Regions from separate parts of the Streptomyces sp. NPDC003247 genome, predicted to be linked through region 2. Evidence: riboswitches for the same ligand, from Rfam matches in the RefSeq annotation. Region 2 holds a riboswitch; each other region holds the start of a gene.
What was found. A riboswitch is a leader RNA that binds a small molecule or an ion and turns the genes downstream of it on or off. The one in region 2 is predicted to bind cobalamin.
Positions count from the first base shown of each region.

Region 1 (9,222 bases), on a different contig from region 2:
TCTCCGTGCGCGGCGACCGGCTCGGCGTGCTGACCGTGACCCTGCCGGAGCCGGCCGGCGACGTGCCGGCCGAACTCGCGGAGATCGCCCGGGCGCTCGGGCACGAGCTGGTCGTGGCCGACCGGGACACCGACCTCTATGTCCAGGCGAGACGCAAGGACCGGCTCACCCTGGCGGCCGAGATGCAGTGGCACCTGCTCCCGGGCCGGTCGTGCAGCCGCCCCGAGTTCGATCTGGGCGCGCAACTGGAGCCCGCCTACGCGGTCTTCGGCGACAACTACGACTGGTCGGTGACGGCCGACCGCCTGATGCTGTACGTCACCAACGGCATGGGCGAGGGCACGGAGGCGTCCCTGCTGACCGGCCTGGCCATCACCGCGCTGCGCAACGCCCGGCGGGCCGGGCTGTCCCTGGCCGACCAGGCGGCGCTCGCCGACCAGGCCGTGCACGCCCACTACCGGGGCCGCAGCTACCTGTCCGTCCTCATGCTCGACCTCGACCTCACGACGGGACGCGCCCGGGTGGTGGACGCCGGCTCCCCGCGGATGCTGAGGCTGCGCGACGGCCGGGTGGAACGGATCCCCCTCGACGCCCAGTTGCCGCTCGGCATGTTCGAGGAGACCGACTACGTGGAGCAGGAGGTGCACGCCGAGCCCGGTGACCGCCTCGTCTTCGTCAGCGACGGCGTGCACGCGGTCGCCTCCCCCGGCGGAGAGACGTACGGCGACGCCCCCCTCGCCCGGGCGATCCAGGCCACCCGCCTGCTGCCCGCGGCCGAGGTACCGCACGCCGTCCTGCGCGAACTGACCCGCCACCGCGGCGAACGCACCCCGGAGGACGACGCCCTGGTGGTCTGCCTGGACTGGCGGGGGCGCTGATCCGGGGGAGCGGCGGGGGGCGGTGGGCCCGTGGGGCGCGTCGGCTGGCGGCGGACGCCGTGCGCGGCGGACTCGGGCCGGGAGGCGCGCGGCTGTTCGGGCGGCGTGTCCTGGGCGGCTGTGCGCCGGGGCGTGAGCCGCCGCCCGCCGTTCGCGCGCCCCCGTTGCCGCTTGTCACCGCCCCGTTCCGCGCACTACTGTCACCACGCCTTGGTGAACGGGAAATCCGGTGTGATGCCGGTGCGGCCCTCGCCACTGTGATCGGGAAGTCCGGCTCCGGCCCTCGCGGGCAGCCACTGGGTCCTCGGACCCGGGAAGGCGGAGCACGGGCGGTGGTACCCGTCAGCCAGGAGACCGGCCAAGGCGCGTCAACCATCCACGAGGTGCTGGAGAGGGTCTGCTGAGCCATGCACATAGCCGAGGGTTTCCTTCCTCCGGCGCACGCGGTCGCCTGGGGCGTCGCGTCGGCGCCGTTCGTCGTCCACGGAGTCCGCGCCCTGAGCCGTGAGGTGCGCGAGCACCCGGAGAGCACGCTCCTCCTCGGCGCCTCCGGCGCCTTCACGTTCGTCCTGTCCGCTCTCAAGCTGCCCTCGGTGACCGGCAGTTGCTCGCATCCCACCGGGACCGGCCTGGGCGCGATCCTCTTCCGGCCGCCGGTCATGACGGTGCTGGGCACCATCACCCTGCTCTTCCAGGCGCTGCTGCTCGCGCACGGCGGGCTGACCACGCTCGGCGCCAACGCCTTCTCGATGGCGATCGCCGGGCCCTGGGCCGGTTACGGCACGTACCGGCTGCTGCGGCGGTTCGGCGTGCCGCTGATGGTCACGGTGTTCTCCGGCGCGTTCGTCGCCGACCTGTCGACGTACTGCGTCACCAGCGTGCAGCTGGCGCTGGCGTTCCCCGACCCGGGCAGCGGGTTCCTGGGCGCGCTCGGCACGTTCGGCTCCGTCTTCGCCGTCACGCAGATCCCGCTCGCGGTGAGCGAGGGCCTGCTCACCGTCCTCGTGATGCGCCTTCTGGTGCAGTCCAGCAAGGGCGAACTGACCCGGCTCGGCGTGCTCGTCACCGGGCGGCGGACGGCGCAGCCGACCGGGACGGAGGCGGTGGCCCGGTGAGCCGCAACACGAGGATCAACGCCCTGCTGCTGCTCGTGGTGGTCGCCCTCGCGGTGCTGCCGCTGGCCCTGGGCCTGGGCGACGGCAAGAAGGAGCCGTTCGCGGGCTCCGACGCCGAGGCGGAGACGGCGATCACCGAGATCGAACCGGACTACGAACCGTGGTTCTCCCCGCTGTACGAGCCGCCGTCCGGTGAGATCGAGTCGGCGCTGTTCGCCGTCCAGGCCGCCCTGGGCGCGGGCGTCCTCGCCTACTACTTCGGCCTGCGCCGGGGCCGGCGGCAGGGCGAACAGCGGGCGAGGGCCCTGGCGGACGCCCCGGGGGCCGCGCACCGGACGGTCCCGGACGACGGCGCGGACGGCTCGGGGCGTGCGGAGGCGACCGCGCCCGCGGACGGCGCCCCCGGTGGCGCCGGAGAGTCCGCGCGCGGACGGGCCTGACCCTCGTGCTGCCGATCGACGCGGCGGCGCACAGCAGCCGCTGGCGCCGCCGCCACCCCGTGGACAAGGCCGTACTCGGACTCGGGCTGACCCTGCTCGCGATCTCCCTGCCGCCCTGGCCGGGCGCGGCCCTGGTGCTGGTGACGGCGCTCGCCCTGCTGCTGGGCCCGGCGGGGGTGCCGGCCCGCCGGCTGTGGCGCGCCTACCGGGTGCCGCTGGGCTTCTGCGTCACCGGTGCCCTGCCCCTGCTGGTGCGGGTGGGCGGGCCCGGCGCCTTCGTGGGCCTGGCCGACGGCGGGCCCGCGCGGGCCGGGGAGCTGATGCTGCGCACCTCGGCAGCCTCCCTCGGCGTGCTGCTGTTCGCGTTCACCACCCCGGTGTCCGACCTGCTGCCGCGGCTGGTGCGGGCCGGCGTGCCCGCGCCGGTCGTGGACGTCGCCCTGGTCACGTACCGCATGAGTTTCCTGCTGCTGGACTCCGTGCGGCGGATCCGGGAGGCCCAGGCGGCCCGGCTCGGGCACACCTCGCGGGCCGCCGAGTGGCGCTCCCTGGCGGGGCTCGGCGCCACCGCCTTCGTGCGGGCCTTCGACCGGGCGGCGCGGCTCCAGACCGGGCTCGCCGGACGCGGCTACGACGGCACCCTGCGCGTCCTGGTGCCCGAGGCCCGCGTCTCCGTCCGCTTCACGGCCGCGAGCTGCGCGCTCCTCGCAGCGGTGGCCGCCCTCACCCTCGTCCTGGAAGGGCCCCTGTCATGAGCGAGCCGGTGGCCCTGCGGGGCGTCTCCTTTGCGTACGAGGACGGCCCGGCCGTGCTCGACGGCCTCGACTTCGCGGTCCGCGAGGGCCGCGCGCTCGCCCTGCTCGGCCGCAACGGCAGCGGCAAGACGACCCTGATGCGGCTGCTCAGCGGCGGACTGCGGCCGCGCGCCGGGACGGTGACGGTCGACGGGCGGCCGGTGGTGTACGACCGCAAGGGGCTGACCGGGCTGCGGACGACCGTCCAACTGGTGGTGCAGGACCCGGACGACCAGCTGTTCGCCGCGTCCGTCGCGCAGGACGTGTCGTTCGGGCCGCTGAACCTCGGTCTGCCCGACGCCGAGGTACGGGCCCGGGTGGCGGAGGCGCTCGCCGCCCTGGACATCACCGCCCTCGCCGACCGGCCCACCCATCTGCTCTCCTACGGGCAGCGCAAGCGGACCGCGATCGCGGGCGCCGTCGCGATGCGGCCGCGTGTGCTCGTCCTCGACGAGCCGACCGCCGGACTCGACCCGGACGGCCAGGAGCGCCTCCTGGCCACGCTCGACGCCCTGCGCGCCGCCGGCACCACGGTCGTGATGGCCACCCACGACGTCGACCTGGCCCTGCGCTGGGCCGACGACGCGGCCCTCCTCACCCCCTCCGGCGTCCACACCGGACCCGCCGCCCCGACCCTGGCCCGCGCCGACCTGCTCGGCGCGGCGGGGCTGCGGCTGCCCTGGGGCGTCGCCGCGGCCCGACTGCTGCGGGCGCAGGGCGCGTTGGCCGAGGGCGAGGCCGGCCCGCGCAGCCCGGAGGAGCTGGCCGCCCTGGCGGCGGCCGTCGCGTCCCCCCTGCCGGCCGACGGCTGAGGCGGGCCCGTCCGCCGGGGTGTCGACACGCCGCCCGGTGGAACCCGGTGGGTCGGAAGGACACCCCGCCGACGCCCGGGAGGCCGTGTGCACCGCGATCCCGACGCCCTCCACCGCCGCGTCCACCAGGAGGTGACGGAGCGGGCGGACGCCCTCTGGGGCGTCGCGTCGGCACTGCACGCCGACCCGGAGTACGCCTTCGCCGAGCGGCGGGCCTGCGCGCTGCTGACGGGTGAGCTGCGCCGGGCCGGGTTCGAGGTGCGGCAGGACGTGGCGGGGCTGCCGACCGCGTTCACCGCGCGCCACGGCCGGGGGCGGCCCGCGGTGGCACTGCTGCTGGAGTACGACGCCCTGCCCGGCCTCGGGCACGCGTGCGGGCACAACCTGATCGCCGCCGCCGGCCTGGGCGCGGCGATCGCCGCCCGCGCCGTGCTGGGGCCGGACGCCGGGTCGGTGCTGGCGGTGGGCAGCCCGGCCGAGGAGGGCGGCGGGGGCAAGGTGGTGGAGGTGGAGGCGGGCGTCTTCGACGACGTCGACGCCGCGCTCATGTTCCACCCCGGGGTGTACGACTGGGTCCGGGCGCCGCTGACCGCCCAGGAGCAGTACCGGGTCGGCTTCCACGGCCGCGCCGCCCACCCGACGGGCAACCCCACGGAGGGCGTCGACGCGCTCGCGGCCCTGGTCGAGCTGTTCAACGTGCTGGCCGCGCTCGGCCGGCGGCTGCCCGAGGCCTCGCACGTCCAGGGCATCGTCACGCACGGCGGTACGGCCACCAACATCGTGCCCGAGTACGCCGAGGGGCTGTTCGGGCTGCGCGCCGCCACGACGGAGGCCCTGGACGACCTCGCCGGGCGGGTGCGGTCCGCCGCCGAGGGCGTGGCGCTCGCCACCGGCACCACGTGCGCCGTCGAGCGTGCCACCGTGCGCTACGAGCACTTCCGCGACAGCGGGGCGCTGTCGGGGCGGTTCGCCGCGCACCTGCGCCGGGCCGGCATCACCGTGACGCCGCCCGTGCCGGGGGTGTACCTCGGCTCGTCGGACATCGGGAACGTCAGCGGGCGGGTGCCGGCCATCCACCCCTTCGTCGCGATCATGGGCGAGGACGGCTCCGACCACACCCCCGAGTTCGCCGCCGCCGCGGCCTCCGACCGGGCCCGGCACGTCCTCCTGGCCGCCACGGAGGCCCTGGCCTGCACGGCGGTGGACGTCCTGTGCGACGCGGACCTACGGGCCGAGGCGTGGCGCGGGCACGACCACGGGACCACCACCGGCACCGCCCAGCACTGAGCGGGCACCGCCCGACACCGGCTCGTGCGGCCGGGCGCCGGGCGGCGCGCCGTGCAGGGACCCGGGCCGGCCCTGGACCCCGGCCCCGGACCTCTGGGCACTGGGGCGCCGGGTCGGGGGTCCGGGGCCCGTGGTCCGGGGCCCGTGGTCCGGGGCCGGAAGCCGGTGGGCCGGGGCCGGAAACCGGGGGGCCGGGGCCGGAAGCCGGAGGGCCGGGGCCGGAAACCGGAGGGCCAGGGCCGGAAACCGGAGGGCCAGGGCCGGAAACCGGAGGGCCAGGGCCGGAAACCGGAGGGCCAGGGCCGGAAACCGGAGGGCCAGGGCTCGGGGCGGGAAACGGGGGACCAGAAGCCGGGGGACCGGAGGCCGGGGACCCGGGCCGGAGGTCAGAAGCCCGCGATCGCCCGCACACCCGCCCGCGGTCCGCCGCCCCTCCCCCGGTACGCCGGCCCTCCCGGGGAACGTCCCGCTGGTCAGGGCCGTGTGCCCGTCTCCTGGTGGGCCGTCGTGCGGGTCAGGGAGACGGTGAACGGGTGGCGCGGGTGGGTCAGGACGCGGTGGGCGGGGCCCTGTTCGACCAGCTCGCCCGCGTCCAGGACGGCGACGTGGTCGGCCAGGCGGGCGGTGTCCAGGTCGTGGGTGACGAGGACGAGGGACAGGTCCTCGCGCTCGCGCAGCAGACCGGCGAGGACGTCGAGGATGCCGCGCCGGGTGACGGTGTCGAGCCCGGAGGTGATCTCGTCGCAGATCAGGACGCGGGGCCGGGCGAGCAGGGCCCGGGCGAGGGCCGCGCGCTGGAGTTCGCCGCCGGAGAGCCGGGCCGGCCAGCGGTGGGGCAGGTCGGGCGGAAGGCCGAGACGGGTCAGGGTGGTCAGGGCCTCCTCCCGGGCGGCCGCCGGGTCCGTGCCGCGCAGGCGTACCGCGGTGCGGGCGACCTGGTCCAGGACGGGCCGGTGTTCGTCGAAGGCGGCGCGCACGTCCTGGAACACGTACTGCACGGCGGCGAGCTGGGCGCGGGTGCGGTGGCGCAGGCTGCGCGGCAGCGGGGTGCCGTCGAGGAGGATCTCGCCGTCGTGGTCGCGGTGGAGCCCGGCCAGGCAGCGGGCCAGGGTGGTCTTGCCGCTGCCCGAGCGGCCGACGACGGCCAGCGAGGTGCCGGGGTGGAGGGTGAGTTCCGGGGCGCGCAGTGCCACGGCGCCGTGGTGGCGTGCGGTGAGGTCGCGCACCCGCAGGGCGGGCGGCCGGCCGGTGTCCGGGGCGGGCCGGGCGCCGGCGGGCGGGCGCCGGGCGTCGAGGAGCTCCCGGGTCCAGGCGTGGCGGGGGGCGAGCCACAGCCGCTCGGACGGGCCCGACTCCACGACCCGGCCCGCCCGCAGGACGAGGACGTCGTCGGCGAGGGCGCGGACCACGTCGAGGTCGTGGCTGAGCAGGACGACCGCGATGCCGCGGGCGGCGAGAGCCGCCAGCTGGTCGACGACGCGGCTCTTGGTCAGGGCGTCCTGGCCGGTGGTGGGTTCGTCGGCGACGATGACGCGCGCCCCCAACAGGAGAGCCTGGGCCAGGACGAGGCGCTGCTGCTGACCGCCGGAGAGCTGGTGCGGGTACCGCCGCACCAGCGCCTCCCCGTCGGGGAGCTGGGCGTCGGCGAGGGCGCGCAGGACGAGCGCGCGGGCCGCCGGGCGGCGCTGCCCGCGCGGCAGGTGGCGTACCCGGAGGCGGGCCAGGTCGTCGAGGAGCGCGCCGGCGCGGCGGGCGGGGTTGAGGACGGCCGCGGGGTGCTGGGGCACGTGGCCGACCGGGCCGTCGCGGGTCAGGCGTACCTCCCCGGTGACGTGCGCGCCGGGCGGGAACTCCCCCAGCAGCGCCAGGCCCGTGGTGGTCTTGCCGCTGCCGGAGGCGCCGACCAGGGCGGTCACCCTGCCGGGCAGCACCCGCAGGCGCACGCCGTCGACGAGCGCGCGGCCGTCGACCTCCACCCGCAGGTCGCGGAGTTCGGCGAGCGGGTGGTCGGTGCGGAGGCTCACGGGCGGGCTCCCCCCTTCTTCGGTGTCCTCTCCGACGCGGCGTCGAAGAGCAGGTTGGTGCCGGTCGTCAGCGCGACGATCAGCAGGGCGGGCACCACCACGGCCCAGGGCTGCACCCACAGGCCGGTGCGGTTGCGGTCGACCATGACCGCCCAGTCGGCGGCGTCCGGTGCGACGCCGACCCCGAGGAACGCCGCCGTGGACACCAGGTACAGCACACCGGTCAGCCGGATGCCGGCGTCGGCGGCGAGGGTGCGCAGGCCGGCGCGGGCGACGTAGCCGACGCCGATCCGCCAGACGCTCTCGCCCTGCATGCGCAGCGCCTCGACCGCCGGGCGCGCGGCCGCCTCACCGGCCGCCGCCCGTACGATGCGGGCCGCGTCGGGCACGTTGACCAGCGCGACGAGCAGCGCGAGCCCGGCCGCTCCGGGTTCGAACGCGGACGCCACGAGGAGGATCAGCAGCAGCGACGGTACGGCGAGCAGCACGTCCAGCGGCCGCATCAGCAGTTCCTCCAGCCGGGGTGCGCGGGTGAGGGCGCCGGCGAGGCCGACCGGAACGGCGGCCAGGTAGGCGAGGGCGGTCGCGGCGAGCGCGGTGACGACGACGGTGCGTCCGCCGAGCAGCACCTGGTGCAGGACGTCACGGCCCACGAAGTCGGTGCCGAGCCGGTGCCCGTCGGCGAGGACGAAGGACGCGGCGCGCGGCCCGGGGTCGCCGACGAGCAGCGGCCCGAGGAGCGCCAGACCGAGGGGCACGCAGACGAGGGCGAGGCCCGGCAGGAAGCGGCGCCGGATCACGCGGCCACCGCCGCTCGGGGCGTCAGCCGGTGCGCGACCAGGTCCGCCCCGAGGTTCAGGACGACGGTCAGCACGCCGAACACCACCGCGAGGCCCTGCACGACGGGCACGTCGCGTTCGGCGACGGCGTCGAGCAGGACGGTGCCCAGTCCCGGGATCACGAAGAGGGCCTCCACGACGATGACACCGCACAGCAGCCAGTCCACGGTGCGGGCGAGCTGCTGGACGGCCGGGGCGAGGGCGTTGGGCAGGGCGTGGGCGTAGCGGACGCGGGCGCCGGGGACGCCGTAGCGGTGGGCGTGCGCCGCGTACGGCGAGGCCAGGGCGTCGACCATGCCGGCGCGGACCAGACGGCTCAGTGAGCAGACCGGCCGGGCCAGCAGGACGAGGACGGGCAGGACGAGCGCGGCGGGGTGGCCGAGCAGGTCGGTGCCGTAGCCGACGGCGGTCGGCGGCAGCCAGGCCAGCTTCAGGGCGAGGACCGTCACCAGCAGCACGCCGAGGGCGAACTCGGGGACGGCGTACACGGCGAGCGTCACGGAGCTGATCAGGCGGTCCACGAGCCGGCCCTCGTGGCGGGCGGCGAGGACGCCCAGCCCGAGGCCGGCCGGGATCAGCAGGGCGAGGGTGAGCACGGCCAGCAGCAGGGTCGGGCCGAAGCCGTCGGCGAGGTACCCGCTCACCGGGCGGCCGGACGTCAGGGAGGTGCCGAGGTCGCCGTGGGCCAGGCCGGCCGCCCAGTCGGCGAGCCGCTCGTGGGCCGGGCGGTCCAGGTGCATCGCCTCACGGATCGCCGCGACGCGCGCGGGGTCGGGCTGGTCGCCGGCGAGGGCGACGGCGGCGTCGCCCGGCAGCGCCTCGGTGAGCGCGAAGACCAGGAGCACCACGGCGACGGTCTGGACGGCGCCGAGGAGGAGCCGCCGGGCGGCGAAGGAGCGCGGGCCGCTCACGCTCACGCGAGCCACACCCGGTCGAAGCGGGCCCAGTCGAGGGTGTTGGCGGGCGCCGTGGTCTCGACGCCCTTCACGTTCGTCGCCGTTCCGATGATCCAGTCGGCGAAGCCCCAGACCAG
Region 1 is NZ_JBIAPF010000004.1:553,192-562,413, forward strand. It holds gene ACFYWQ_RS16075 (PP2C family protein-serine/threonine phosphatase) at 1-878, shown strand, start outside; cobalamin riboswitch at 1,073-1,256, shown strand; gene ACFYWQ_RS16080 (energy-coupling factor ABC transporter permease) at 1,286-1,993, shown strand; gene ACFYWQ_RS16085 (energy-coupling factor ABC transporter substrate-binding protein) at 1,990-2,433, shown strand; gene cbiQ (cobalt ECF transporter T component CbiQ) at 2,439-3,188, shown strand; gene ACFYWQ_RS16095 (energy-coupling factor ABC transporter ATP-binding protein) at 3,185-4,039, shown strand; gene ACFYWQ_RS16100 (amidohydrolase) at 4,127-5,326, shown strand; gene ACFYWQ_RS16105 (ABC transporter ATP-binding protein) at 5,800-7,350, opposite strand; gene ACFYWQ_RS16110 (ABC transporter permease subunit) at 7,347-8,150, opposite strand; gene ACFYWQ_RS16115 (ABC transporter permease) at 8,147-9,100, opposite strand; gene ACFYWQ_RS16120 (ABC transporter substrate-binding protein) at 9,103-9,222, opposite strand, start outside.
Region 1: it holds a riboswitch for cobalamin, as region 2 does, so the genes downstream of both, ACFYWQ_RS16080 (energy-coupling factor ABC transporter permease) here and ACFYWQ_RS08755 (ribonucleoside-diphosphate reductase subunit alpha) in region 2, are expected to answer to the same signal.

Region 2 (9,222 bases):
GCCGCGCTCCGCGCTTCCGCACCCCAGACGCCTGGCCGGGATTCCCCCCGGCCAGGCGTCGTTCGTGTGTCCGACGCACGTTCGATCGCTGCTGCACATCTACTGAGCCGCAATCGGTCATGCGACGGGGGATTCTCGTCAGGTTGAGGGAGTGAATGCAGCAAATCCGTTCCCAGAGCGGTCAGTTGTAGGGCTGAATGGGATGTGCGGGGATACGCAACGGCGCACGCCCGGCTTGGCGGGAGAGGTGTGCGCACCGGCGGCTGAGAGGGGTTGTTCGTGCCAGCTTTCCCATACAGCACCACATACAGCACCACATGCAGCACCACATGCAGCACCACGGCGACGGTGACCGCGGTCGCGGTCCCGTCCACGCTCTCCCTCCCGGTCATCGAGGCGGTGTTTCCCCGGCAACTGCACCCGTATTGGCCCCGGTTGCAGGAGAAGACGCGCTCCTGGCTGCTCGAAAAGCGGCTCATGCCGGCCGACAAGGTCGCCGAATATGCCGACGGCCTGTGCTACACCGACCTGATGGCGGGGTACTACCTCGGTGCCTCCGAGGAGGCGCTCCAGGCCATCGCCGACTACAGCGCGTGGTTCTTCGTCTGGGACGACCGGCACGACCGCGACGTCGTGCACGGCCGGGCCGGCGACTGGCGGAGGCTGAGGTCGCGCCTGCACGCGGCGCTGGACGCGCCGGACGACCACCTGCGGCATGAGGATCCGCTGGTCGCCGGGCTGGCGGACAGCGTGGGCCGGCTGTTCTCCTTCCTCCCCGGCACCTGGAACGCCCGGTTCGCCCGGCACTTCCACGCCGTCATCGAGGCCTACGACCGGGAATTCCGCAACCGCGTCGAAGGACGCGTCCCGGCCGTCGAGGAGTATCTCGCGCTGCGCCGGCTCACCTTCGCCCACTGGGTCTGGACGGATCTACTGGAACTGAGCGCGGGACACGAAATACCGGAACCGATACGAAAACACCCGGCCTATCGGCGGGCGGCCCTGCTGAGCCAGGAATTCGCCGCCTGGTACAACGACCTCTGCTCACTCCCCAAGGAAATAGCGGGCGATGAGGTGCACAATCTCGGAATCAGTCTCGTCACCCATGAGGGAATGAGCCTGGAAGAAGCCGTCGAGGAAGTCCGGCGGCGCATCGAGCGATGCATATCGGATTTCCTGGCCGTGGAGCGGGACGTACTGCGGCTGGCCGACCGGGTCGACGACGGGACGGTCCACGGAAAGCAGCTGAGCACCGCCGTCGGTGCCTGTCTCGCGAACATGCGGAACTGGTTCAGCTCCGTCTACTGGTTCCACCACGAGTCGGGCCGCTACCGGGTCGACAGCTGGGACGACCGGTCCACCCCTCCGTACGTCAGCAACGAACCGGCAGGTGAGAAATGACCGTCGAGTCGGTGAAACCCGCGACGCCCGACGCCCCGGAACTGCGGGAGCCGCCCCTGGCCGGCGGCGGGATTCCGCTTCTCGGCCACGGCTGGCGGCTCGCCAGGGGTCCGCTGGCCTTCATGACCCGGCTGCGCGACCACGGCGACGTCGTCCGCATCAAGCTCGGCCCCAAGACGGTCTACGCCGTCACCGACCCCGGCCTCACCGGAGAGCTGGCCCTCGACCCCGACTACATCATCGCCGGACCCCTGTGGGAGTCCCTGGAGGGCCTGCTCGGCAACGAGGGCGTGGCCACCGCCAACGGGCCGCTGCACCGGCGCCAGCGACGCACCATCCAGCCCGCGTTCCGGCTCGACGCCATCCCGGCCTACGGGCCGATCATGGAGGAGGAGACGCACGCGCTCGCCGAGCGCTGGAAGGACGGCCGGACGGTCGACTGCACCTCGGAGGCGTTCCGCATCGCGGTCCGCGTCGCCGCCCGCTGCCTGCTGCGCGGCCGGTTCATGGACGAACGCGCGGAGCGGCTGTGCACCGCCCTCGCCAGCGTGTTCCAAGGTATGTACCAGCGCATGGTGGTACCGCTCGGACCGCTGTACAAACTACCGCTTCCGGCCAACCGTGAATTCAACCGGGCTCTGGCCGATTTACATCTCCTGGTCGACGAGATCATCGCCGAACGCCGGGCATCCGGTCAAAGGCCGGACGATTTGCTGACGGCATTGCTGGAAGCGAAGGACGACAATGGCGACCCCATCGGGGAACAGGAGATCCACGATCAGGTCGTCGCGATACTCACCCCCGGCAGCGAAACCGTCGCGGCCACGATCATGTCTCTGCTGCTGGTCCTCGCCGACCACCCGGAACACGCCGACAAAGTGCGCGCCGAGGTCGAGGACGTAACCGGGGGGCGGCCCGTCGCATTCGAGGACGTGCGCAAGCTGACGCACACCAACAACGTCGTCGTGGAAGCCATGCGTCTGCGCCCCGCCGTATGGATTCTGATGCGGCGGGCGGTCACCGACACCGAACTCGGCGGGTATCGCATTCCGGCCGGTGCCGACATCGTGTACAGCCCGTACGCGATCCAGCGCGACCCCCGTTCCTACCGGCGGCACCTGGACTTCGACCCCGACCGGTGGCTCCCCGAGCGGTCGGGCGACGTTCCGAAGTACGCCATGCGCCCCTTCGGGGTGGGCAAGCGCCAGTGCCCCGGCGACCACTTCTCCATGGCCCTGCTCACCCTGGTCACGGCGGTGCTCGCGGGCACGTTCCGCTTCGAGCAGGTCGCCGGCTCCGACGCCGCGACCCGGGTGGGCATCACCCTGCGCCCGAAGCGGCTGCTGCTGACGCCGGTACCCCGCTGACCGGTGCGTCTCCGGCGTACGGTCAGGCGGCCGACGGCCCGCGGAACGTGCGCCGGTAGGCGTTCGGGGTGGTGCCCAGCGCCCGCACGAACTGGTGCCGCAGCGCCGCCGCCGTCCCGAAACCGGCGCGCCCGGCGATCGCGTCGACCGTCTCGTCCGTCGACTCCAGCAGGTGCTGGGCGAGCAGGACGCGCTGGCGCAGGAGCCAGCGGTAGGGGGTGGTGCCGGTCTCCTGCTGGAAGCGGCGGGCGAAGGTGCGCGGTGCCATGTGCGCGCGGGCCGCGAGCTGCTCGACGGTGACCTCCCGGTCGAGGTGCCGCTCCATCCAGGCGAGCACCTCGCCCACCGTGTCGCACCGCGACCGGGGCAGCGGCCGTTCGACGTACTGGGCCTGGCCGCCGTCCCGGTGCGGCGGTACGACCATCCGCCGGGCGATCCGGTTGGCGACCTCGGGCCCCTGCTCCTTGCGGACCAGGTGCAGACAGGCGTCGATCCCGGCGGCCGTGCCGGCCGACGTGATCACGGGGTCGTCGTCGACGTAGAGGACGTCGGGCTCGACGTCCGTGCGCGGATACCGCCGGGCGAGCTGCTCCGCGTGCCGCCAGTGCGCCGCGCAGCGCCGCCCGTCCAGCAGCCCCGCCGCGCCCAGCACGAACACCCCGGAACAGACGCTCAGCACCCGCGTCCCGCGGTCCACGGCCCGCCGCAGCGCGTCGAGCAGCTCGGGCGGGTAGTCGCGTGTCAGGTACGCCTTCCCGGCCGGCACGGCGATCAGGTCGGCGCTCTCCAGGCGTTCCAGGCCGTGCTCCGTGCGCACCCCGAAACCTGCGGGGGTGGTCAGCGCGGGCCCCTCCCCGGAGGCGACCGCGAAGTCGTACACCGGCAGCCCCTCGTCACTGCGGTCGAGGCCGAACACCTCGCACACCACACCGAGTTCGAAGGGGTGCACACCGTCGAGGACGACCGCGACCACGTTCTTCAGCATGCCGCCAGTGTGCCGTGCGAGTGGCAGGATTTTGAAGGTGTACGGCAGTCCTGCCACTGCCATGAGCGTCACGGGCGCACGATGCTTACCCCCATGAACGCACTCGGCTCCTACCTCACGGTCCTGGTTCTCTTCCTCCTCCTCGCGGGTCCGGCGCTCGTGGGACTGGCCCGCGAACGCCGGATCGACCGTCAACTGAGGGCGGCCAGGACTCAGAAGTCCTCGTCCAGGTCGACCGTGCCCTCCACGGCCACCTGGTACGCCGACACCCGGCGCTCGAAGAAGTTGGTCAGCTCCTGAACGCCCTGCAACTCCATGAAGGAGAACGGGTTCTCCGAGCCGTACACCGGGGCGAAGCCGAGGCGCGTCAGTCGCTGGTCGGCGACGCACTCCAGGTACTGCCGCATCGAGTCGGTGTTCATGCCGGGGAGCCCGTCACCGCACAGGTCGCGCGCGAACTGAAGCTCGGCCTCGACGGCCTCCCGCAGCATGTCGGTGACCTGCTGCTGGAGCCGGTCGTCGAAGAGGTCCGGCTCCTCCTTGCGGACGGTGTCGACGACGTCGAACGCGAAGGACATGTGCATGGTCTCGTCCCGGAACACCCAGTTGGTGCCGGTGGCGAGGCCGTGCAGCAGGCCCCGGCTGCGGAACCAGTAGACGTACGCGAAGGCGCCGTAGAAGAACAGGCCCTCGATGCACGCGGCGAAGCAGATCAGGTTGAGCAGGAAGCGGCGCCGGTCGGCCTGGGACTCCAGGCGGTCCAGCTTCTCCACCGAGTCCATCCAGCGGAAGCAGAACTCGGCCTTCTCGCGGATGGAGGGGATGTTCTCGACGGCGGCGAAGGCGGCCGCGCGGTCGTCCGGATCGGGGAGGTAGGTGTCCAGGAGGGTCAGGTAGAACTGGACGTGGACCGCTTCCTCGAAGAGCTGCCGGCTGAGGTACAGCCGTGCCTCGGGGGAGTTGATGTGCTTGTACAGCGTCAGCACCAGGTTGTTCGCGACGATCGAGTCGCCCGTCGCGAAGAAGGCGACCAGCCGGCCGATCAGGTGCTGCTCGGCCGGCGTGAGCTTCGCGAGGTCGGCCACGTCCGAGTGGAGGTCGACCTCCTCCACGGTCCAGGTGTTCTTGATGGCGTCCCGGTAGCGCTCGTAGAAGTCCGGGTAGCGCATGGGGCGCAGAGTCAGCTCGAAGCCGGGGTCGAGAAGGTTCTTCGTGGTGGAGCTCATTACTGGCAGGCCTCGCAGGACTCGGGGTTTTCCAGGGAACAGGCGACGGCGTCCTCGGGCGCCGGCTGCTGGACGGGAACGGTGGCCTGCGCGGCGCGGGCGATGCGGGTCGCCGGGCGCGAGCGCAGGTAGTACGTCGTCTTCAGGCCCGATTTCCAGGCGTACGCGTACATCGAGGAGAGCTTGCCGATGGTCGGCGTCTCCAGGAACAGGTTCAGGGACTGCGCCTGGTCCAGGTACGGGGTGCGGGCGGCGGCCATGTCGATCAGGCCGCGCTGCGGGATCTCCCAGGCGGTGCGGTAGAGGGCGCGGACGTCGGCCGGGATCCAGGTGAAGTCCTGCACCGAGCCGCCCGAGTCGCGCAGCGCCTCGCGGGTGCGCGCGTCCCAGACGCCGAGCTCCTTGAGCTCCCGCACCAGGTAGGAGTTGACCTGGAGGAACTCGCCGGACAGCGTCTCGCGCTTGAACAGGTTGGACACCTGCGGCTCGATGCACTCGTAGACGCCCGCGATGGACGCGATGGTGGCGGTCGGCGCGATGGCGAGGAGCAGGGAGTTGCGCAGACCGGTGCCGGCGATGCGCTCGCGCAGGGCCGCCCAGCGGTCCGGCCAGGTGAACTCGACGCCGTAGTGGTCCGGGTGCAGGACGCCCCGGGCGGTGCGGGTCTTCTCCCAGGCCGGCAGCGGGCCGTTGCGCTCGGCGAGGTCGGCGGAGGCCTCGTACGCGGCGAGCATGACGCGCTCGGCGATCCGGGTGGAGAGGGCCTTGGCCTCGGGGGAGTCGAAGGGCAGGCGCAGCTTGAAGAAGACGTCCTGGAGGCCCATCGCGCCGAGGCCGACCGGGCGCCACCGGGCGTTGGAGCGGCCCGCCTGCTCGGTCGGGTAGAAGTTGATGTCGACGACGCGGTCGAGGAAGGTGACGGCGGTGCGGACGGTGTCGTCCAGCCGCTGCCAGTCGATGCCGTCGCCGTCGACGAAGGCGCCGAGGTTCACCGATCCCAGGTTGCAGACCGCCGTCTCCCCGTCGTCGGTGACCTCCAGGATCTCCGTGCAGAGGTTGGAGGAGTGCACGACGTGGCCCGGCGTCGCGGTCTGGTTGGCGGTGCGGTTGGCGGCGTCCTTGAAGGTCATCCAGCCGTTGCCGGTCTGCGCGAGGGTGCGCATCATCCGGCCGTACAGCTCGCGCGCCGGGATCGTCCTCCGCGCCAGGCCCGCCGCCTCGGCCCCGCGGTAGGCCGCGTCGAACTCCTCGCCCCACAGGTCGACCAGCTCGGGCACGTCGGAGGGGGAGAAGAGGGACCACTGCGCGTCGGCGTTCACCCGGCGCATGAACTCGTCGGGGATCCAGTGCGCGAGGTTCAGGTTGTGCGTACGGCGGGCGTCCTCACCGGTGTTGTCGCGCAGCTCCAGGAACTCCTCGATGTCCGCGTGCCAGGTCTCCAGGTAGACCGCGGCCGCGCCCTTGCGCCGGCCGCCCTGGTTCACGGCGGCGACGGAGGCGTCGAGGGTCTTCAGGAACGGGACGATGCCGTTGGAGTGCCCGTTGGTGCCGCGGATGAGGGAGCCGCGGGAGCGGATCCGGGAGTACGACAGCCCGATGCCGCCGGCGTGCTTGGAGAGGCGGGCGACCTGGTGGTAGCGGTCGTAGATCGAGTCCAGCTCGTCCTTGGGGGAGTCGAGGAGGTAGCACGACGACATCTGGGGGTGCCGGGTGCCGGAGTTGAAGAGCGTCGGGGAGGAGGGGAGGTAGTCGAGGCGGCTCATGAGCCCGTAGAGCGCGGCGACTTCGTCCACGGCCCGCGCGGTGTCGTCCTCGGCGAGTCCGGCGGCGACGCGCAGCAGGAAGTGCTGGGGCGTCTCGACGACCTTGCGGGTGATCGGGTGGCGCAGGAGGTAGCGGCTGTGCAGGGTGCGCAGGCCGAAGTACCCGAAGCGGTCGTCGGCGTGCGGGTCGACCAGCGCGTCGAGCCGCGCGCCGTGCAGCGTGACGAACGCGGCCGTCCGGTCGGCGATCAGCCCCTCCCGGTGTCCCACGGCGACGGACCCGGTGAAGGAGGTCACGCCCTGGGAGGCGGCCTCGGCGCGGATGCCGAGGGTGAGCAGACGGGCGGCCAGCCGGGAGTAGGCGGGGTCCTCGGAGATGAGGCCGGCGGCCGCCTCCGTGGCCAGCTCGCGCAGTTCCGTCTCGTCCGCCCGCGCGGAGCGGCCCCGCAGGGCGGCGGCGGCGACCCGGCCCGGGTCGCCGTCGGGCAGGTCGGCGGTCAGCTCGGTCAGGGTCCGCAGCAGGGCGGTACCGGGGCCGTCGGTGTCCTGCGGGGTGGCTGAAGCCGGATCGGCTGGCGCGATGGTCACGTGGGGGCTCTCCCTCGCTCGGCAAGGGGCCTGGCGGAGGGCAGGGGGCAGCACACGAGCGCGCACGGCGTCGCGTCCACCGGCCCACTCCACGAGGCCCGGACGTCAAGGCACCCGAGCCGGACGGCCGGGCGCACTGTCGGCAGGTCCTCGGACTGGACGGGTGTGCGCACATGGGTAGGCGCGCACACGAGTACACCGTTGCGGGACAGTTCCGGATTCACACCGGATTCCCCTGCGGCGACAGCGAGCACGAGCATACATCTTGTGCTCGCCCGTCACGCCACCCCCAGATGTTGTGTTGCCGGTGATCTCAGAGCGTCAACCGGTAGGTCAGGAGAGTGATGTCGTCCAGGTGCGGCACGGGATTCCAGTCCCGCTCGGGTGTGCGGACGAAGCCCAGCCGCTCGTAGAGCCGGTGGGCGGTGTGCATGGCCCGCTGGCTCGACAGCACGACGGCCGTGCAGCCCCGCGTGGTCCGCGCACGCTCCACACAGGCCCGCACGAGGGCCTCGCCGGCGCCCCGGCCGCGCTGCTCGCGCGCGACCGCCAGCGCGCGGATCTCGGCCTCGCCGGGCCGGGCGATGTCGGCGACGGGCCCGGGGCCCGGTACGAAGGTGACCCCGCCCAGGAGCAGGTCGCCCGCCACGGCCACGAGGACGGTGGCGGCGGCCGCCCGCGCGGCCACGTCCTTCAGCACGGGCAGGTACGCGTCGCCCTCGCCGTAGTCGAGGAGGCCGTCGTCGAGATAGGCGCGGGCGGTCAGGTCGCCGAGGCCGGCGTGTTCGGAGGGTTCCGCTTCCCGGATCCTTATGTCCATGGCGCGCAGTGTGCCCCACGCACACGACGGTGGGCCGCCGGATTTCTCCGCCGGCCCACCGAGAGCCTTGCCGCGTGCGACGTTCCGGCTAGTGGGACGTTCCGGCGGTCGCCGGCGGCAGCTCCACCTGGACGCCCGGGTCGCCGGCGTCCGCCGTGTAGTCCTCCGGGCTCGTCTCGTCGACGCCCTCCGGGGCCTTCAGCGCCTTCAGCACGAAGGTGAGGACCACCGTCACCACCACGTTCAGCACGAACGCCGTCAGACCGATATACCCGATCTCGCCGATGCCGGGGATCTCCTTCGCCGACCCGCCGAAGTGCTTCTGGGTGGGGGAGGCCACGCCGTAGGCGGCGAGCGTGCCGTAGAGCATGCCGACGGCCCAGCCCGCGAGCAGCGCCCAGCGGTGGAACCAGCGGGTGAACAGGCCGCCGACCAGGGCCGGGAAGGTCTGGAGGATCCAGATGCCGCCGAGGAGCTGGAAGTTGATGGCGACCGTCTTGTCCATCGTCAGGACGAACGCCAGGGCGCCCACCTTCACCAGCAGCGAGACCAGCTTGGAGACGCGGGTCTCCTCCTTGGGCGTCGCGTCCGGCTTGATGAAGTCCTTGTAGATGTTGCGGGTGAACAGGTTCGCGGCCGCGATGGACATGATCGCCGCCGGGACCAGCGCGCCGATGCCGATCGCGGCGAAGGCCACGCCCGCGAACCAGTCCGGGAACATGTCCTCGAACAGCTGCGGGATGGCCAGCTGCCCGTTGGTGACCTTGACGCCGGCCGCGATCGCCATGAAGCCCAGCAGGGCCAGCAGGCCGAGCATGAGGGAGTACAGCGGCAGGATCGTGGTGTTGCGGCGGATCACGTCACGGCTCTTGGAGGACAGCGTCGCGGTGATCGAGTGCGGGTACATGAAGAGCGCCAGCGCGGAGCCCAGGGCCAGCGTGGCGTACGTCCACTGACCCGCCTCGGCCGGCGCCAGCGCGCCCCGCGGCTTGCCCGTCGCCGGGTTGGTCTGCGCGAACGCGTCACCCGCCTTGGCGAAGACGTCGTCGAACCCGCCCAGCTTGATCGGGAT
Region 2 is NZ_JBIAPF010000002.1:844,512-853,733, forward strand. It holds gene cyc1 (epi-isozizaene synthase) at 280-1,401, shown strand; gene ACFYWQ_RS08740 (cytochrome P450) at 1,398-2,768, shown strand; gene ACFYWQ_RS08745 (GlxA family transcriptional regulator) at 2,791-3,753, opposite strand; gene ACFYWQ_RS08750 (ribonucleotide-diphosphate reductase subunit beta) at 3,966-4,979, opposite strand; gene ACFYWQ_RS08755 (ribonucleoside-diphosphate reductase subunit alpha) at 4,979-7,330, opposite strand; cobalamin riboswitch at 7,454-7,603, opposite strand; gene ACFYWQ_RS08760 (GNAT family N-acetyltransferase) at 7,644-8,150, opposite strand; gene mctP (monocarboxylate uptake permease MctP) at 8,239-9,222, opposite strand, start outside.

Region 3 (9,222 bases), on a different contig from region 2:
GGCCGTCGAGGCGGACGCCGGTGATGTCGTCGGGGGTGAGGCGGTCGTAGGGCACGCCGGAGGGGGTGACGAGCACGGTGTCGCCGACGCGGACCGAGACGTTGCCGGAGGTGCCGACGACGAGCCCGTCGGCGGCGGTGCGGCGGGCCGTCGCCAGCAGGTCGGCCCAGGCCCGGGTCTCCTCCGTCCCCGCTGTGCCGGCGGTGTCGTGGCGGGGGTCACGTCGCAGTTCAGCCATGCCCATGATCCTGCCAGGGGCGGCGCCCGGGCGGCTGGAATCCGGGACTCCGCAGACAGTCATCGCGAAGCCCGACTCAGTTCACCTTCCGTTCACCCAGGTTACCTACCTTCATCCAGCCAATGACCTCGAACGATTGCCTGGGTAAATGGAAAACTTCTCGCTGATCCTCGCGATTGTGGTGGTAACCGCACTCGCGTTCGATTTCACGAACGGTTTCCACGACACCGCCAACGCGATGGCCACGACCATCTCGACCGGCGCGCTCAAGCCCAAGGTCGCGGTGGCCATGTCCGCCGTGCTCAACCTTGTAGGCGCATTCCTCTCGGTGGAGGTCGCCAACACGATCTCCAAGGGTCTCGTCGACGAGACCGGCATCCGTCCCGAGGTCATCTTCGCCGCCCTGGTCGGCGCGATCCTCTGGAACCTCCTGACCTGGCTGGTCGGACTCCCCTCCAGTTCCTCGCACGCCCTCATGGGCGGTCTGATCGGCGCCACCATCGCCTCGGCGGGCGTCGGCGCGGTCCACGGCGACGTGCTCGTCACCAAGGTGCTGCTCCCGGCGGTCGCCGCCCCGATCGTGGCGGGCGTCGCCGCGATGTTCGCCACCCGCCTGTCGTACACGCTCGGCCGGAAGGCCGACGGCAAGGCGGCCGAGAAGGGCTACCGGGCCGGCCAGATCGCCTCGGCGGGCCTGGTCTCCCTCGCCCACGGCACCAACGACGCGCAGAAGACGATGGGCATCATCACCCTCGCCCTGGTCGCCGGCGGCGCCGTCGCCCCCGACTCCGACCCGCCGCTGTGGGTCATCCTCTCCGCGGGCCTCGCCATCGCGCTCGGCACCTACCTGGGTGGCTGGCGCATCATCCGCACCATGGGCAAGGGCCTGACCGACCTCCAGCCGCAGCAGGGCTTCGCCGCCCAGACCAGCGCGGCCACCGTCATCCTCGCCTCCTCCCACCTCGGCTTCTCCCTCTCCACCACGCACTCGGTCTCCGGCGCGGTGATGGGCGCGGGGCTGGGCCGCAAGGGCGGCGTCGTCCGCTGGTCGACGGCCACCCGGATGTTCATCGCCTGGGGCCTGACCCTGCCGGCCGCGGCTGTCGTCGGCGCGCTCGCCGAGTACGTCACCGGCCTCGGCGCCTGGGGCACGGGCCTCGTCGCGGTCTTCCTCGTCGCCTCCAGCGCCGCGATCTGGAAGCGGTCCCGCAGCGAGGTCGTGGACGCGTCGAACGTCAACGGGACCGACGAGCCGGCCGGCGTGGTCACCACGGCGATCGCGGCCGTCACCCCGCCCCCGGCGGGCACGGTCCCGGACGGGCCGGTCGCCGCCGTCCCGTCGCCGGCCGCACCGGCCATCGCCACCGAGCCGACGGCTCCCGCCGCCTGAGCCCGCCCACCCGGCACACAGAGAAGAGAAGCATCATGAAGATCGACTGGGCGGCTCTGGGCTCCGTCTTCGGCGTCAGCCTCGTGGTCACGGTGGCCCTGGTGGCGCTGTTCACCCTCGGCATCATGGGCCTGTCGCGGCGCGAGCGGGCCGCGGCGCAGGGCGGGACGGCCGCGCTCGCGGTCACCGGGGCGTACGCCTGCTTCGCGGCGTGCGCGGCCGCGGTGGCGTACGGCATCTCGCTGATCGTGGCCTGAGCCGCGCACCGAGGGTCTCCGGCCCTTCACGCACCACGGGTCCCCGCCCCTCCTCCGCCCCCCTCCCCTCCCTCTGTCGTCCCTCCTCCCTCCGCCCTGTCGGCGGCCGTCCCACCGGCGGTCCCGGCGGGGCGGACGCACGTCCGCGACCGGCCGTCCCGGACGGCCGGTGTGGGGTTCTGCACACTCTCCCCGTGCAGGTCAACACCAAGTTGACGGCCGTTCCGGGCCCGTGGTGGACTGCCGGAGCCATGTACGGCGACAGGAAGAGGAAGCCGGTGTGAGTCCGGCGCGGTCCCGCCACTGTCACCGGGGTAGACACCCCCGGGAGCCAGGAACTCTCGTCGCCGGTCTCGTCGAACCAGGGCGTGGACACCCTGAGTGAGGACATATCGCCATGCTCGGCTGCCGTTCGAGGTCATCCACCCGGTCGTTGCCCGACCCCGCGGCCGGCTGAGCCGATGGGTGCCGATCGCTTTCACGCGTACGGCGCCGCCGCCGGCCTCCTGGGGGACCTGCTCCTCGGCGATCCGCGCCGGGGACATCCGGTCGCCGTGTTCGGGCGGGCCGCGGCCGGCGTGGAGCGGGTGCTGTGGCACGACCACCGCGGGTGGGGCGCGCTGCACACCGCCGTGTGCGTCGGCGGGGCCGTGGCCCTGGGCGCCGGCGCCGCACGCGCCGTCCGGTCGTCGGCCGCCGCCTCCGCCGCCCTGACCGCCACCGCCACCTGGGCCGTCGTCGGCGGGACCTCCCTCGTGCGCGAGGCCCGGACCATCGGGCGGTGCCTGGAGGCGGGGGACGTCGAGGGCGCGCGGGCCCGGCTGCCGCATCTGTGCGGGCGGGATCCACAGGCCCTGGACGCGGACGGGATCGCCCGCGCCGTCGTCGAGTCCGTCGCCGAGAACACCTCCGACGCGGTGGTCGGGGCACTGCTGTGGGGCGCCGTGGGCGGTGTGCCGGGGCTGCTCGGCTTCCGGGCCGTCAACACCCTCGACGCCATGGTCGGCCACCGGTCGCCCCGTCACCGCCGCTACGGCTGGGCCTCGGCGCGCCTGGACGACCTGGCCGGCTGGCCGGGGGCACGGCTGACGGCCGTCCTCGCCGCCGTCGCCGGGGACGACCCCCGCGGGGCCGTACGGGCCTGGCGGGCCGACGCGCGCAAGCACCCCAGCCCGAACGCCGGTCCGGTGGAGGCCTCCTTCGCCGGCGCCCTCGGGGTGCGGCTGGGCGGGACCCTGTCCTACGGCGGCCGGGTCGAGCACCGGCCCGTGCTCAACGGGGCGGCCGGGCGGCCCGTGGCCGCGCGGGACATCGAACGTGCCGCGCGGCTCTCCCGCCGTGTCGGCCTCCTCGCGCTCGGCGTCACCGTCGCCGCGCGCCTCGTCGCGAAGGGGCGTACGTCATGAGCGGGGGTCTCCTCGTCGCCGGCACCACCTCCGACGCCGGCAAGAGCGTCGTCACCGCCGGGATCTGCCGGTGGCTGGTGCGGCAGGGAGTGAAGGTCGCGCCCTTCAAGGCGCAGAACATGTCGCTGAACTCGTTCGTGACGCGGGAGGGCGCCGAGATCGGGCGCGCGCAGGCCATGCAGGCCCAGGCGTGCCGGGTGGAGCCGACCGCGCTGATGAACCCCGTGCTGCTCAAGCCCGGTGGCGAGCAGAGCAGCCAGGTCGTGCTGCTCGGGAAGCCGGTCGGCGAGATGAGCGCCCGCGGGTACCACGGGGGGCGGCAGCAGCAGCTGCTGGGCACCGTGCTGGAGTGCCTCGACACGTTGCGGGGCACGTATGACGCGGTGATCTGTGAGGGGGCCGGTTCTCCCGCCGAGATCAACCTGCGGCGGACGGACATCGTGAACATGGGGATCGCGCGGGGCGCCGGGCTGCCCGTGCTCGTCGTCGGCGACATCGACCGGGGCGGCGTCTTCGCCTCGTTCTTCGGGACCGTCGCCCTGCTCTCCCCCGAGGACCAGGCGCTCGTCGCCGGGTTCCTCGTCAACAAGTTCCGCGGCGACGTCTCGCTGCTGGAGCCGGGCCTGGACATGCTGCACGGGCTGACCGGGCGGCGGACGTACGGGGTGCTGCCGTTCCGCCACGGGCTCGGCATCGACGAGGAGGACGGGCTGCGGGTGTCGCTGCGCGGCACGGTCCGGGAGTCGGCCGTCGCCCCTCCCGTGGGGGAGGACGTGCTGCGGGTCGCCGTCTGCGCGGTCCCGCTGATGTCCAACTTCACCGACGTCGACGCGCTGGCCGCCGAGCCGGGCGTCGTGGTGCGGTTCGTGGACCGGCCGGAGGAGCTGGCGGACGCCGATCTCGTGGTCGTCCCCGGCACCCGGGGGACCGTGCGGGCGCTGGAGTGGCTGCGGGAGCGGGGGCTGGCCGACGCCCTGGTCCGCCGTGCGGCCGAACAGCGGCCCGTCCTCGGCATCTGCGGCGGCTTCCAGCTCCTCGGCGAGCGCATCGACGACGAGGTCGAGAGCCGCAGGGGGCGGGTGGACGGGCTCGGCGTCCTCCCCGTGCGCGTGCGCTTCGCCCGGGAGAAGACCCTCACCCGGCCCGTCGGGGAAGCCCTCGGGGAGCCGGTCGAGGGCTACGAGATCCACCACGGGGTCGCCGAGGTCCTGGGCGGGGAGCCCTTCCTCGACGGCTGCCGGGTCGGGCAGACCTGGGGCACGCACTGGCACGGTTCGCTGGAGTCGGACGGATTCCGGCGGGCCTTCCTGCGCGAGGTGGCGGCCGCCGCGGGCCGTCGTTTCGTGCCCGCCGCCGGCACCTCGTTCGCCGCGCTGCGCGAGGAGCAGCTCGACCGGCTCGGCGACCTGATCGAACAGCACGCGGACACCGACGCGCTCCGGCGGCTCATCGAGTCGGGCGCGCCGCAAGGACTGCCTTTCATTCCACCGGGAGCGCCCGCATGAGCACAGTGTTGTTGTTGTCGACCGCCGACACCGATCTGCTGGCGGCCCGGTCCGCCTCCGGCGCCTCCTACCGGATCGGCAACCCGACCCGGGTGGACGTCGAGCGGGACCTGCCCGCGCTGGTCGAGGGCGCCGACATCGCCGTCGTACGGCTGCTGGGCGGCAAGCGGGCCTGGGAGGACGGGCTGGCCGCGCTGCGGGCGTCCGGGATCCCGACCGTGCTGCTCGGCGGGGAGGGCGTGCCCGACGCCGAGCTGATGGCCGAGTCGTCGGTGCCCACCGGGGTCGTCGCGGAGGCCCTGAGGTACCTCGTCGAGGGCGGGCCGGACAACCTGACCGAACTGGCGCGGTTCCTGTCGGACACCGTGCTGCTGACCGGCGAGGGGTTCGACGAGCCGCGGAAGATGCCCGAGTTCGGGGTGCGCGGGGAGCGGGACCTCGTCGCGGGCCGGCCGACCGTCGGTGTGCTCTTCTACCGGGCCCACGAGCTGAGCGGCAACACCGCCTTCGTGGACACGCTGTGCGAGGCGATCGAGGCGCGGGGCGCCAACGCGCTGCCCGTGTACTGCGGTTCGCTGCGGGGCGCGGACCCCGGGCTGTACGAGATCCTCGGCCGGGCCGACGCGCTCGTCGCCACCGTCCTCGCCGCCGGCGGCACGCACGCCTCGCAGGCGTCGGCGGGCGGCGACGAGGAGGCCTGGGACATCGGCGCCCTGGCCGACCTCGACGTGCCCGTCCTCCAGGGGCTCTGCCTGACCTCCTCCCGGGCCGCCTGGGACGCGTCCGACGCCGCCCTGTCCCCCATGGACGCGGCGATGCAGGTCGCCATCCCGGAGTTCGACGGGCGGCTGATCACCGTGCCGTTCTCCTTCAAGGAGCAGGGGCCCGACGACGTGCCGGTGTACGTCGCCGACCCCGAGCGGGCGGCCCGGGTCGCCGGGATCGCCGTCCGCCACGCCCGGCTGCGGCACAAGCCGAACGCCGAGAAACGGATCGCGCTCGTCTTCACCGCCTACCCGACCAAGCACTCCCGCGTCGGCAACGCGGTCGGCCTCGACACGCCCGCGTCGGCGGTACGGGTCCTGGACGCGCTGCGGGACGCGGGGTACGCGCTGACCGACTACCCGTCCGGCGGCGACGAGCTGATCCACCGGCTCATCGAGGCCGGCGGGCACGACGTGGAGTGGCTGACGGAGGAACAGCTCGCCGCCGCGCCGGCCCGGGTCCCGCTGGCCGACTACCGGGCCTGGTTCGACAAGCTCGACCCGGAGCTGCGGGAGGCGATGCTGGAGGCGTGGGGGGAGCCGCCGGGTTCCCTCTACGTGGACGGCGACGACATCGTGCTCGCGTCGCTCCGGTTCGGGAACGTCGTCGTGGTGATCCAGCCGCCGCGCGGCTTCGGCGAGAACCCGATCGCGATCTACCACGACCCCGACATGCCGCCGTCCCACCACTACCTGGCCGCCTACCGGTGGCTGGAGAACAGCTTCGGCGCCGACGCGATCGTCCACATGGGCAAGCACGGCACGCTGGAGTGGCTGCCGGGCAAGGGACTCGGGCTCAGCGGCGGCTGTGCCCCGGACGCCGTCCTCGGTGAACTCCCGCTGGTCTACCCCTTCATCGTCAACGACCCCGGCGAGGGCACCCAGGCCAAGCGGCGCGGGCACGCCACCGTCGTCGACCACCTGGTGCCGCCCATGGCGCGCGCCGACACCTACGGCGACCTGGCCAAGCTGGAGCAGCTCCTCGACGAGTACGCGCTCGTCTCCGACCTGGACCCGGTCAAGGCGCCGGCCGTGCGCGCCCAGATCTGGACGCTGGTCAAGGCGGCCGAGCTCCACCACGACCTGCACGTGGCCGAGCAGCCGGGCGACGACGACTTCGACGAGTTCGTCATGCACATCGACGGCTATCTGTGCGAGATCAAGGACGTGCAGATCCGGGACGGCCTGCACGTCCTGGGCGGCGGCCCGGTCGGGGAGCCGCGCGTGAACCTGGTGCTCGCGGTGCTGCGGGCCGCGCAGGTGTGGGGCGGGCAGGCGAACGCGCTGCCGGGCCTGCGGGCGGCGCTGGCCGCGCACTTCGGGCTGGTGGAGAAGGAGCTGCTCGCCGAGCCGGGGGCGCCGGTGAAGGTGTCCGTCGAGCTGACGGACCTGGTGGCGGGCCCGTCGCGCACGGCCGCCGACGCGATCGACCTGCTGGAGCAGCTGTGCCGGCGGCTCGCGGAGGGCCTGGAGTCCCTCGGGTGGGACACCGCGGCCGTCCCGGGCCTGGTCCGTGAGGTGATCGGTGTCCGGCTCCCGGACGCCGTCGCCGTGCTGGAGTTCGCCTGCGCCGAGGTCGTGCCGCGGCTGGCGCGCACCACCGACGAGATCGGGAACGTCCTGCGCGCCCTGAACGGCGGTTACGTCCCGGCGGGCCCGTCCGGCTCGCCGACGCGCGGACTGGTCAACGTCCTTCCGACCGGCCGGAACTTCTACTCCGTCGACCCCAAGGCCATTCCCTCGCGGCTCAGCTGGGAGGTGGGGCAGTCGCTCGCCGACTCCCTCGTCCAGCGGTACCTCCAGGACACCGGCGCGTACCCGAAGTCCGTCGGCCTGACGGTGTGGGGCACGTCGGCGATGCGCACGCAGGGCGACGACATCGCCGAGATCCTGGCGCTGCTGGGCTGCCGCCCGGTGTGGGACGACGCCTCGCGCCGGGTGACCGGGTTCGAGGTCGTCCCGCTCGCGGAGCTCGGCCGGCCCCGCATCGACGTCACGGTCCGCATCTCCGGTTTCTTCCGGGACGCCTTCCCGCACGTCGTCGGGCTGATCGACGACGCGGTGCGGGCGGTGGCCGGGCTGGACGAGCCCGCCGAGTCCAACTACGTGCGGGCGCACGTCGAGGAGGACGCGGCCGCGCACGGCGACCGGCGGCGGGCGACCGCCCGGATCTTCGGCTCCAAGCCGGGCGCGTACGGTGCCGGTCTGCTGCCGCTGATCGACGCCCGGAACTGGCGCTCGGACGCGGACCTCGCCGAGGTGTACGCGGTGTGGGGCGGCTACGCCTACGGGCGCGGACTCGACGGGCGGGCCGCGCGCGGGGACATGGAGACGGCGTTCCGGCGGATCGCGGTGGCGGCGAAGAACGTCGACACCCGCGAGCACGACCTGGTCGACGCCGACGACTACTTCCAGTACCACGGCGGCATGGTCGCCATGGTCCGGCACCTGACGGGCGCCTCACCGGAGGCGTACGTCGGTGACTCGGCCACGCCTGACCAGGTCAAGACCCGGACACTGGGCGAGGAGACGCACCGGGTGTTCCGGGCGCGGGTGGTCAACCCGCGCTGGATGAGCGCGATGAGAAGGCATGGCTACAAGGGGGCCTTCGAGATGGCCGCCACGGTGGACTACCTGTTCGGGTACGACGCCACGGCCGGGGTCGTGGACGACTGGATGTACGAGAAGCTCAGCGCCGAGTACGTCTTCGACGCGGAGAACCGGGACTTCATGAAGAAGTCCAACCCGTGGGCGCTGCGCGGGATCACCGAGCGGCTGCTGGAGGCGGCGGACCGCGGGCTCTGGGCGGAGCCGGACGCCGACACGATCGAGCGGCTGCGCGCCACCTACCTGGAGCTGGAAGGCGACTTGGAGGGCGACGACCAGTGAGTACCCCGTTCCCGTTCACGGCCGTCGTCGGCCAGGACGACCTGCGGCTCGCGCTGCTGCTGAACGCCGTGTCGCCGGCGGTCGGCGGGGTGCTGGTGCGCGGGGAGAAGGGCACCGCCAAGTCCACCGCCGTGCGCGCCCTGTCGGCGCTCATGCCGCTGGTGGACGTCGTCTCCGGGTGCCGTTTCTCCTGCGATCCCGACTCCCCCGACCCCGGCTGCCCGGACGGCCCGCACGAGCCGGGGGCCTTCGAGTCCCGGCCGACGCGGATGGTCGAGCTGCCCGTCGGTGCCTCCGAGGACCGGCTCGTGGGCGCGCTGGACATCGAACGGGCCCTCGCCGAGGGCGTGAAGGCGTTCGAGCCGGGCCTGCTCGCCGACGCGCACCGCGGGATCCTCTACGTCGACGAGGTCAACCTCCTCCACGACCACCTGGTCGACCTGCTGCTGGACGCGGCGGCGATGGGCGCCTCGTACGTGGAGCGCGAGGGCGTCTCCGTACGGCACGCCGCCCGCTTCCTGCTCGTCGGCACGATGAACCCCGAGGAGGGCGAGCTGCGGCCGCAGCTGCTCGACCGGTTCGGGCTGACCGTGGAGGTCGCGGCCTCGCGGGAACCCGAGCAGCGGGTGGAGGTCGTCCGGCGGCGGCTGGCGTACGACGACGACCCGGACGGTTTCGCCGCGCGCTGGGCGGACGAGGAGGCCGCCGTACGGGCCCGGATCACGGCGGCGCGGGACCTGCTGCCGTCGGTGCGGCTCGGTGACGGGGCGCTC
Region 3 is NZ_JBIAPF010000019.1:96,995-106,216, reverse strand. It holds gene ACFYWQ_RS40100 (class II aldolase/adducin family protein) at 1-238, opposite strand, end outside; gene ACFYWQ_RS40095 (anion permease) at 387-1,628, shown strand; gene ACFYWQ_RS40090 (hypothetical protein) at 1,664-1,885, shown strand; cobalamin riboswitch at 2,127-2,247, shown strand; gene ACFYWQ_RS40085 (cobalamin biosynthesis protein) at 2,347-3,291, shown strand; gene ACFYWQ_RS40080 (cobyric acid synthase) at 3,288-4,796, shown strand; gene cobN (cobaltochelatase subunit CobN) at 4,793-8,449, shown strand; gene ACFYWQ_RS40070 (putative cobaltochelatase) at 8,446-9,222, shown strand, end outside.
Region 3: it holds a riboswitch for cobalamin, as region 2 does, so the genes downstream of both, ACFYWQ_RS40085 (cobalamin biosynthesis protein) here and ACFYWQ_RS08755 (ribonucleoside-diphosphate reductase subunit alpha) in region 2, are expected to answer to the same signal.